Linked DNA regions of Bdellovibrio bacteriovorus. The protein of the gene in region 1 interacts with the protein of each later gene in a pairwise test. Links are inferred from orthologs where the notes say so. Each region holds a gene or a part of one and is shown on either strand. Other genes may lie near its edges.

Region 1 (3,351 bases):
CCTTATAACCGTGGTCGGCAAAGGCTTTTTGAAAGCATCCATTCAGCAATTCCACACGGGATTTAATAATTTCAGGAAAGCGGATCATGATAGGAACGCGGATGCCGCGATCCAAAAGATCTTGGGTCAGTTCGTAAAGATCAACTGAAGGGCCTGAGGCTCCCATGGGCGTCACCGAGACGTTGCCTGCTCCATTAATTCGGAAATAACCATTACCCCAGTTATTAATTCCATATAAAGCGGCGCTTTTCTCTGGACTCCAGTTGCTCATCTTCGCGAACCCTCCCTAGGTGGCGTTAAGGCTAAACCTTAACGATCAAATTCAAAATTTTTCCGGCTTTATAAATCACCTTATCAGGGGATTTGCCAGCTAAAACTGCAGAAACTCCGGCAACTTCTTTTGCCGCAGCGACCGCGTCGGATTCAGAGGCATCAGCCGCGATTTCAATCGTTCCGCGCATCTTGCCGTTCACCTGAACACCGATCGTTACCGTGTCGTCGGTCACCAGGGCCGGGTCATATTTTGGCCAAGGGGCCAAAGCACATAAACCTTTTCCGCCCATTTTCTCCCACAGCTCTTCAGCCAAGTGGGGAGCAAACGGCGCAAGCACTTGCACCAGGGGACGCAAAGCCTCTTCGGAACGGCAGTCCATTTTATAAAGCTCATTGACCAGAATCATCATAGCACTGACAGCCGTATTAAAACTCATGCTTTCAATGTCTTCTGTCACCTTTTTCACAGTTTTGTGAACAAGCTTAACAATTTCTGTCGGTGCCGGAGTTTGAGTAGCGACATAACCGCCGTCATCATTAACGACCAATCTTGAAACGCGGTCCAAGAAGCGTTTTACTCCGTCAATACCTGTTGGCGACCAGGCTTTGTCCTTGTCCAAAGGTCCCATGAAGCAAACGAAAGTTCTTACGGCATCCGTTCCATGAGTTTGGGCGATATCCAAAGCGGGAATCACATTGCCGCGGGATTTCGACATTTTCTCGCCATCGGGTCCCAAGATCATTCCCTGGTGGGCCAGTTTTTTAAATGGTTCATCGTGAGTGACTAAACCGCAGTCAAAAAGAACCTTCATCCAAAAGCGTGAGTAAAGTAAATGTCCCACCGTGTGCTCAGGTCCACCCACATAGAGGTCGACCGGCATCCAGTATTTTTCAGAATCAGCACTGAATGGCGCATTGGCATTATGCGGATCAATATAACGCAAGAAATACCATGATGATCCCGCTGCTCCCGGCATGGTGTCGGTAATACGACGACCTTCTTCACCCCCGTTGGCGGCCCCTTTATAACGAACCCAATCATGGATTTTAGCTAAAGGAGCTTCACCCGTGTCTGAAGGTTCATAGTCAGCAACTTCAGGTAAAAGAACCGGAAGTTCATTTGCCGGAACTGCTTTTTGGACCCCATTTGGGAAATCCACGATCGGGAACGGCTCGCCCCAATAACGTTGACGGCTGAATAACCAGTCACGCAATTTGTATTGAACTTCACGCAAGCCCAATTTTTTGCTTTCAAGGTGAGCCAGCATTTTTTTAATGGCATCAGTTTTTGTCAAGCCATCTAAAAACTGCGAATTGACCATGGTGCCTTCACCTTCAAAAGGCAAAGCCTCACCGCCCTCAACCACGCGCTTAATAGGAATATTAAATTTTGTAGCAAATTCGAAATCGCGAGCATCATGACCCGGAACCGCCATAATCGCACCTGTTCCGTAATCCATAAGAACGTAATCCGCGATCCAGATTTCAATTTTTTCGCCCGTGATGGGGTGAAGAGCATGCGCTCCGGTAAAAACTCCGGTTTTTTCAGTTGTTGCTTTACGATCTACTTCTGATTTTTTTGAAGTATCAAAAATATAGTTTTCAACCGCCGCGGCCTGCGGGTCCGTCATGATGGCCTTCACTAACGGATGTTCCGGAGCCATCACCATGAAAGTCACGCCAAACAAGGTGTCCGGGCGAGTGGTGAAGACTTCAAAGGTATCTTTTTCGCCTTCAACCTGGAAAGTGATGCGCGCCCCTTCGCTTTTGCCAATCCAATTGCGTTGCGCTTCTTTTGTGCGCTCGGGCCAGTCAACGTTGTCTAAATCTTTAAGCAGGCGTTCAGCGTAATCAGTGATTTTAAGCATCCATTGTTTCATCGGAACGCGAATAACCGGATGGCCCCCGCGTTCTGACTTTCCGTCGATGACTTCATCATTGGCCAAAACTGTTTTTAAAGCCGGGCACCAGTTTACAGGCACTTCTTTTTGGTAAGCTAAGCCGCGCTCATAAAGTTTTAAGAAAATGAACTGGGTCCATTTATAGTAATCAGGTTCACACGTGGAAATCTCTCGTGACCAGTCAAAGCTAAAACCGAAAGTTTGCAAAGTTTTACGGAACGACTCAATCGCCTTACGGGTGGTGACAGCCGGATGAATACCGGTTTGGATGGCGTATTGTTCTGCGGGCAAGCCAAAGGCATCATAACCCATTGGATGAAGAACATTAAAACCATTGGCTCTTTTATAGCGAGAGATGATATCCGCCGGGGTGTAAGAGGCGATGTGGCCTACGTGCAGGCCAGATCCTGAAGGGTAAGGAAACATGTCTAAGGCATAGTACTTAGGCTTTGTGCTTTTCATGTCGGCTTCAAAGGCTTTCGCCTCGGCCCACTTAGTCTGCCATTTTTGTTCGATCTCGGTAAAATTCAAAGCCATAAAACTGCTCCCTCAAAGGCGAAAAATCCTAAGCTAATTAAATAGCGAAGAACTCTTAAAAACTCACTTAAAAAGTACTGCGTCACCCCACAAGTTCTGGACTGGACGTGGGTCGAGAGAGATTCGGTCGAAAGATCAGAATTTTGCCTAAATTCTTAACCCTTATTAACCGATAAGAAGTCTTGAAGTTACAATGGGAATTGTAAATGAGCTTTGAAGCCAATTTTAAACATCCTAAAAGTCGCCGCGTCCTAGTGATCGACGACGATCCAGACAGCTTAGAGATTCTTCTAGAACCTCTTCGTTGGGAAGGCTATGACGCCCGGGGAGTCACTTCTGAAAAAGAAGCGCACACTCTTATTGAGTCATGGATTCCTCATATCGTAATTCTGGATTGGATTGCGCCATCGATGGCGGGCTTAAAATTACTTAAATCTGTCCGTGAACGCTTAAACCATGTTTCGTGCGTTTTCGTCTCTGAAAACTCCAGTACGGAAGCCATTATTGAGGCCTTAGACTCTGGCGCTGATGATTATATCGTCAAGCCCTTCGTGCCGCTAGAGCTTTTGGCCCGTATTCGTACCCAATTGCGTATCCGTGATTTGCATGAACAACTTCTTTTTGCCAATGAAAAACTGAA
Region 2 (3,323 bases), 300 kb from region 1 along the record:
TTTCATCAATCTTTTCTGCTTCCGCGAGGGCGTGATCGTTAAACGAGGTGATCGCGTTGATTCTAGGATTTAAGCTCTGAGCTCTTTTAAGAAAGAAAGAACTTACTTCCTTTGCGCTGATGGCTTTAGATGTAACGGCTTCGGCAATGTCAGAAAAAGAGGCTTTCAATAAATCCATATTAAACCACCGGCGGAACTTTAAAAAGATGACCTGACTTTTCAGGCGCATTTGCAGTCATTTCTTCTGCGGAATAATTTTGTTCAACGACATCTTCGCGCCAATAAGCTTCAATTTCAGTCGGTGTAACTAGGGCTTCAACACCTTCGGTGTTGATTTGGCTGATTTTAGCAAAATGTTCTAGGGCTTTTGCCAACTGTTGACTGAACTCCTGGGCCTCAGACTCTGAAATTTTTAGGCGGGCCAATTTTGCTACATTTTCGATGGTTTTTTTATCAATCATGCCCTTAGCCTACAGGCGAAATTGCAAAGAGGTCACGCATTGCTCGATGCAGCGGCTCGTGACTAGACCTTTAAGAATGATAAGTTACTGTAATGTCCAAAAAGCGCCATGAAGAATTAAAAAAACTTATTGCTCACCATGATTATCTTTATCACGTCATGGACAATCCCGAGATCACGGATTTTGAATACGACAAACTTTTCAATGAGCTTTTGGAGCTTGAAAAAAAGAACGCGTCCTTTGATATTTCAGATTCCCCCTCTCAACGCGTGGGATCCACCCCTTTAAGTGCCTTTGAAAAGGCCGCTCATCGCCTTCCGATGTTGTCTCTTGCCAATAGTTATTCACCTGAGGACATTTTTGACTTCGATGAACGGGTAAAAAAGTTCTTAAATCAAAGCGAAGATATCGAATATCTTTGCGAACCCAAGTTCGACGGCCTTTCCATGGAGCTGATCTATGAAGGAGGACGCTTCGTGAAAGCCTTGACCCGCGGTGATGGGACAGTCGGTGAAGACGTCACCCAAAATATTCGCACCATCAAAAGTTTACCTTTAAAGCTTTCAACGAAAACCCCCCCCGAACTATTAGAGGTTCGCGGGGAAGTTTTAATGTTAAAACAAGATTTTGCACGTTTAAATGAGGCTCAACAAGAAAACGGTCAGCAGACTTTTGCCAACCCAAGGAATGCTTCGGCGGGGTCCGTGCGCCAGCTAGATTCGCGCATCACGGCTTCAAGACCTTTAAGGTTTTATGCCTATGCTCTTGGTGCCACAGACGGCATTGAGTTTGCTACACAAAAATCCATTCAAGATTATTTTGCCGAAGTCGGTCTGCCTACTTTGCGCAACACTGAGCTCGTGCGCATTTGTAAAGGGGCACAAGCCGTCGTGGATTATTATCACGACGTCGAGAAACTTCGACCTGAACTTCCGTTTGATATCGACGGGATCGTGGTAAAAGTGAACTCACTCCGTCTGCAAGATGACTTGGGGCTTGTGGCCCGCAGCCCACGCTGGGCAACGGCCGCAAAATTTAAACCTGAGCAGTCCACCACCATCATAGAAAATATCGTCATTCAAGTGGGCCGCACGGGGGCCTTAACGCCGGTTGCTATCATGAAGCCCGTTAAAGTCGGTGGCGTCACGGTAACCAACGCCACACTTCATAACCAAGACGAAATTAATCGCAAGGATGTGCGCATTGGGGACACTATCGTTATCCAAAGAGCCGGTGACGTAATACCCGAAGTGGTTTCGGTGATTTTAGAAAAACGTCCAAAAAACAGTGTTCCGTTTTTTATTCCCAAGAATTGTCCCGTGTGCGGCACTGAAGTAATAAAAAATGAGGACGAGGTGGTCTCTCGTTGCCCAAATCCACTTTGTATCGCGGTCGTGAAAGAATCCCTAAAACACTTTGTCGCCAGACGCGCCATGAACATCGATAAAGTCGGCGATCGTCTGATTGAAACGTTGGTTGATAACAAATTGCTTTCTAGGTTTTCAGACTTCTATCGCATTACGAAAGAAGATATTTTAAACTTAGATCGCCAAGGCGATAAATCCGCAGACAACATTATAAAAAGCATCGAGGGAAGTAAAAAACCTACCTTAGCGCGATTCATTTTTGCCTTGGGAATTCGTTTTGTCGGCGAGCAAACCGCCAAGCATCTGGCTGATCACTTTATCACCATTGATAATTTCTTAAAGGCCAGCGAAGAAGATCTTTTGGCGGTCCCTGAAATTGGGCCTAAGGTCGCTAAGGCCATCGGCGCTTGGACATCAAATCTAGAATTGGTCCAAGAGGTCCGCGACATGTTGGATTTGGGCGTTAACATCGCAAATCCGGTGCGCGCAGAAAGCGGACCACTTTCCGGGAAGAGTTTTTTAATCACCGGCACATTGCCCATAAAACGTGATGACGCCAAAGACATCATTGAAAAAAACGGCGGCAAAATTCTGGGATCTGTGTCTTCAAAATTAAGTTATCTTGTCGTCGGGGATGATCCGGGCTCTAAGGTTGAAAAAGCTCAAAGCCTGGGGGTCGCCATTATCTCCTGGGACGACTTACAGAAAATGCTTTAGCGAGTTCCGGCATCGGGACTTGCATTGTTATTTGCTTCCATCAACTGCGCCATACGGGTGCGCAAGTGCTGACAGGTGGTACTTAAATCTTTGATGGAATTGTTAATTTGCGACGCGGGCTTGCCACGTTTAACAAAATGCTCTCTTAATTTGTCGACATCAGATTGGCACAGCAGTTCCACGCGACGGGTGAGTGAGCGGTATTCTTTGGGGTTTTGTTTTGCAAAATCCAAAGCTTGATCTGCCTTGGGCGCTAAACTTGCGCAGATTTCAGTCGCATTTTTTGCGGTTTTAATACAAATAGGCTTTCCTTCGAGCAAACCAAAAATCACCGGATTACAAAGAACGGATGTAGATCCGTCTTCGTTTGAACCATAAATAGTTGATTCTGAAGTTTGACCATCACGTTTACAAGAATACGTGATCTTTTTTCCTGATGGATCGTTGATGGATCTTTCAGAGATGGGGCTGCACTTAGAAACATTTTCAACCGCCCATCCAGCATAAATACAAGCCAAACGATCTGTTCTTGTTAATTCGTCAGTGTCTATACTTTCATTTCCATCACGATCACCCACGTCTTGCAAATTACGACGACGGAAGTTTTCAACTTTTGGATCGTTGCTGACACGCTCAATAACTTTATTATTTTCATCGCGCTTTTCAATGGTGGAAAGTGGTCCTGGCTCTACAACACTTTTTGAATCTACCACTGTATTATCTGGCAATATCTTCGTTACGGGCAGTGGGGCAGCGCCTGTGGTGACCGTTTCGGTAA

The links.
Region 2: the proteins of leuS (region 1) and ligA interact in binary tests that used the Escherichia coli proteins (3 or more experiments, as listed by UniProt). The link is inferred for Bdellovibrio bacteriovorus from one-to-one orthologs.

The regions. Positions count from the first base shown.
Region 1 is NZ_LUKE01000001.1:1,718,780-1,722,130, forward strand. Bases 8-3,032 are described here. They hold leuS (leucine--tRNA ligase), read right to left. Parts: upstream 2,712-3,032; coding sequence 303-2,711; downstream 8-302. Other genes in these bases: speA (biosynthetic arginine decarboxylase), read right to left, coding at 8-271; AZI86_RS08410 (GGDEF domain-containing response regulator), read left to right, coding at 2,918-3,032. In the rest of the region: more of speA, read right to left, coding at 1-7; more of AZI86_RS08410, read left to right, coding at 3,033-3,351.
Region 2 is NZ_LUKE01000001.1:1,419,133-1,422,455, reverse strand. Bases 53-3,049 are described here. They hold ligA (NAD-dependent DNA ligase LigA), read left to right. Parts: upstream 53-553; coding sequence 554-2,545; downstream 2,546-3,049. Other genes in these bases: AZI86_RS06885 (hypothetical protein), read right to left, coding at 2,542-3,049; gatC (Asp-tRNA(Asn)/Glu-tRNA(Gln) amidotransferase subunit GatC), read right to left, coding at 180-461; gatA (Asp-tRNA(Asn)/Glu-tRNA(Gln) amidotransferase subunit GatA), read right to left, coding at 53-178. Outside these bases: more of gatA, read right to left, coding at 1-52; more of AZI86_RS06885, read right to left, coding at 3,050-3,323. UniProt on the Escherichia coli protein: DNA ligase that catalyzes the formation of phosphodiester linkages between 5'-phosphoryl and 3'-hydroxyl groups in double-stranded DNA using NAD as a coenzyme and as the energy source for the reaction.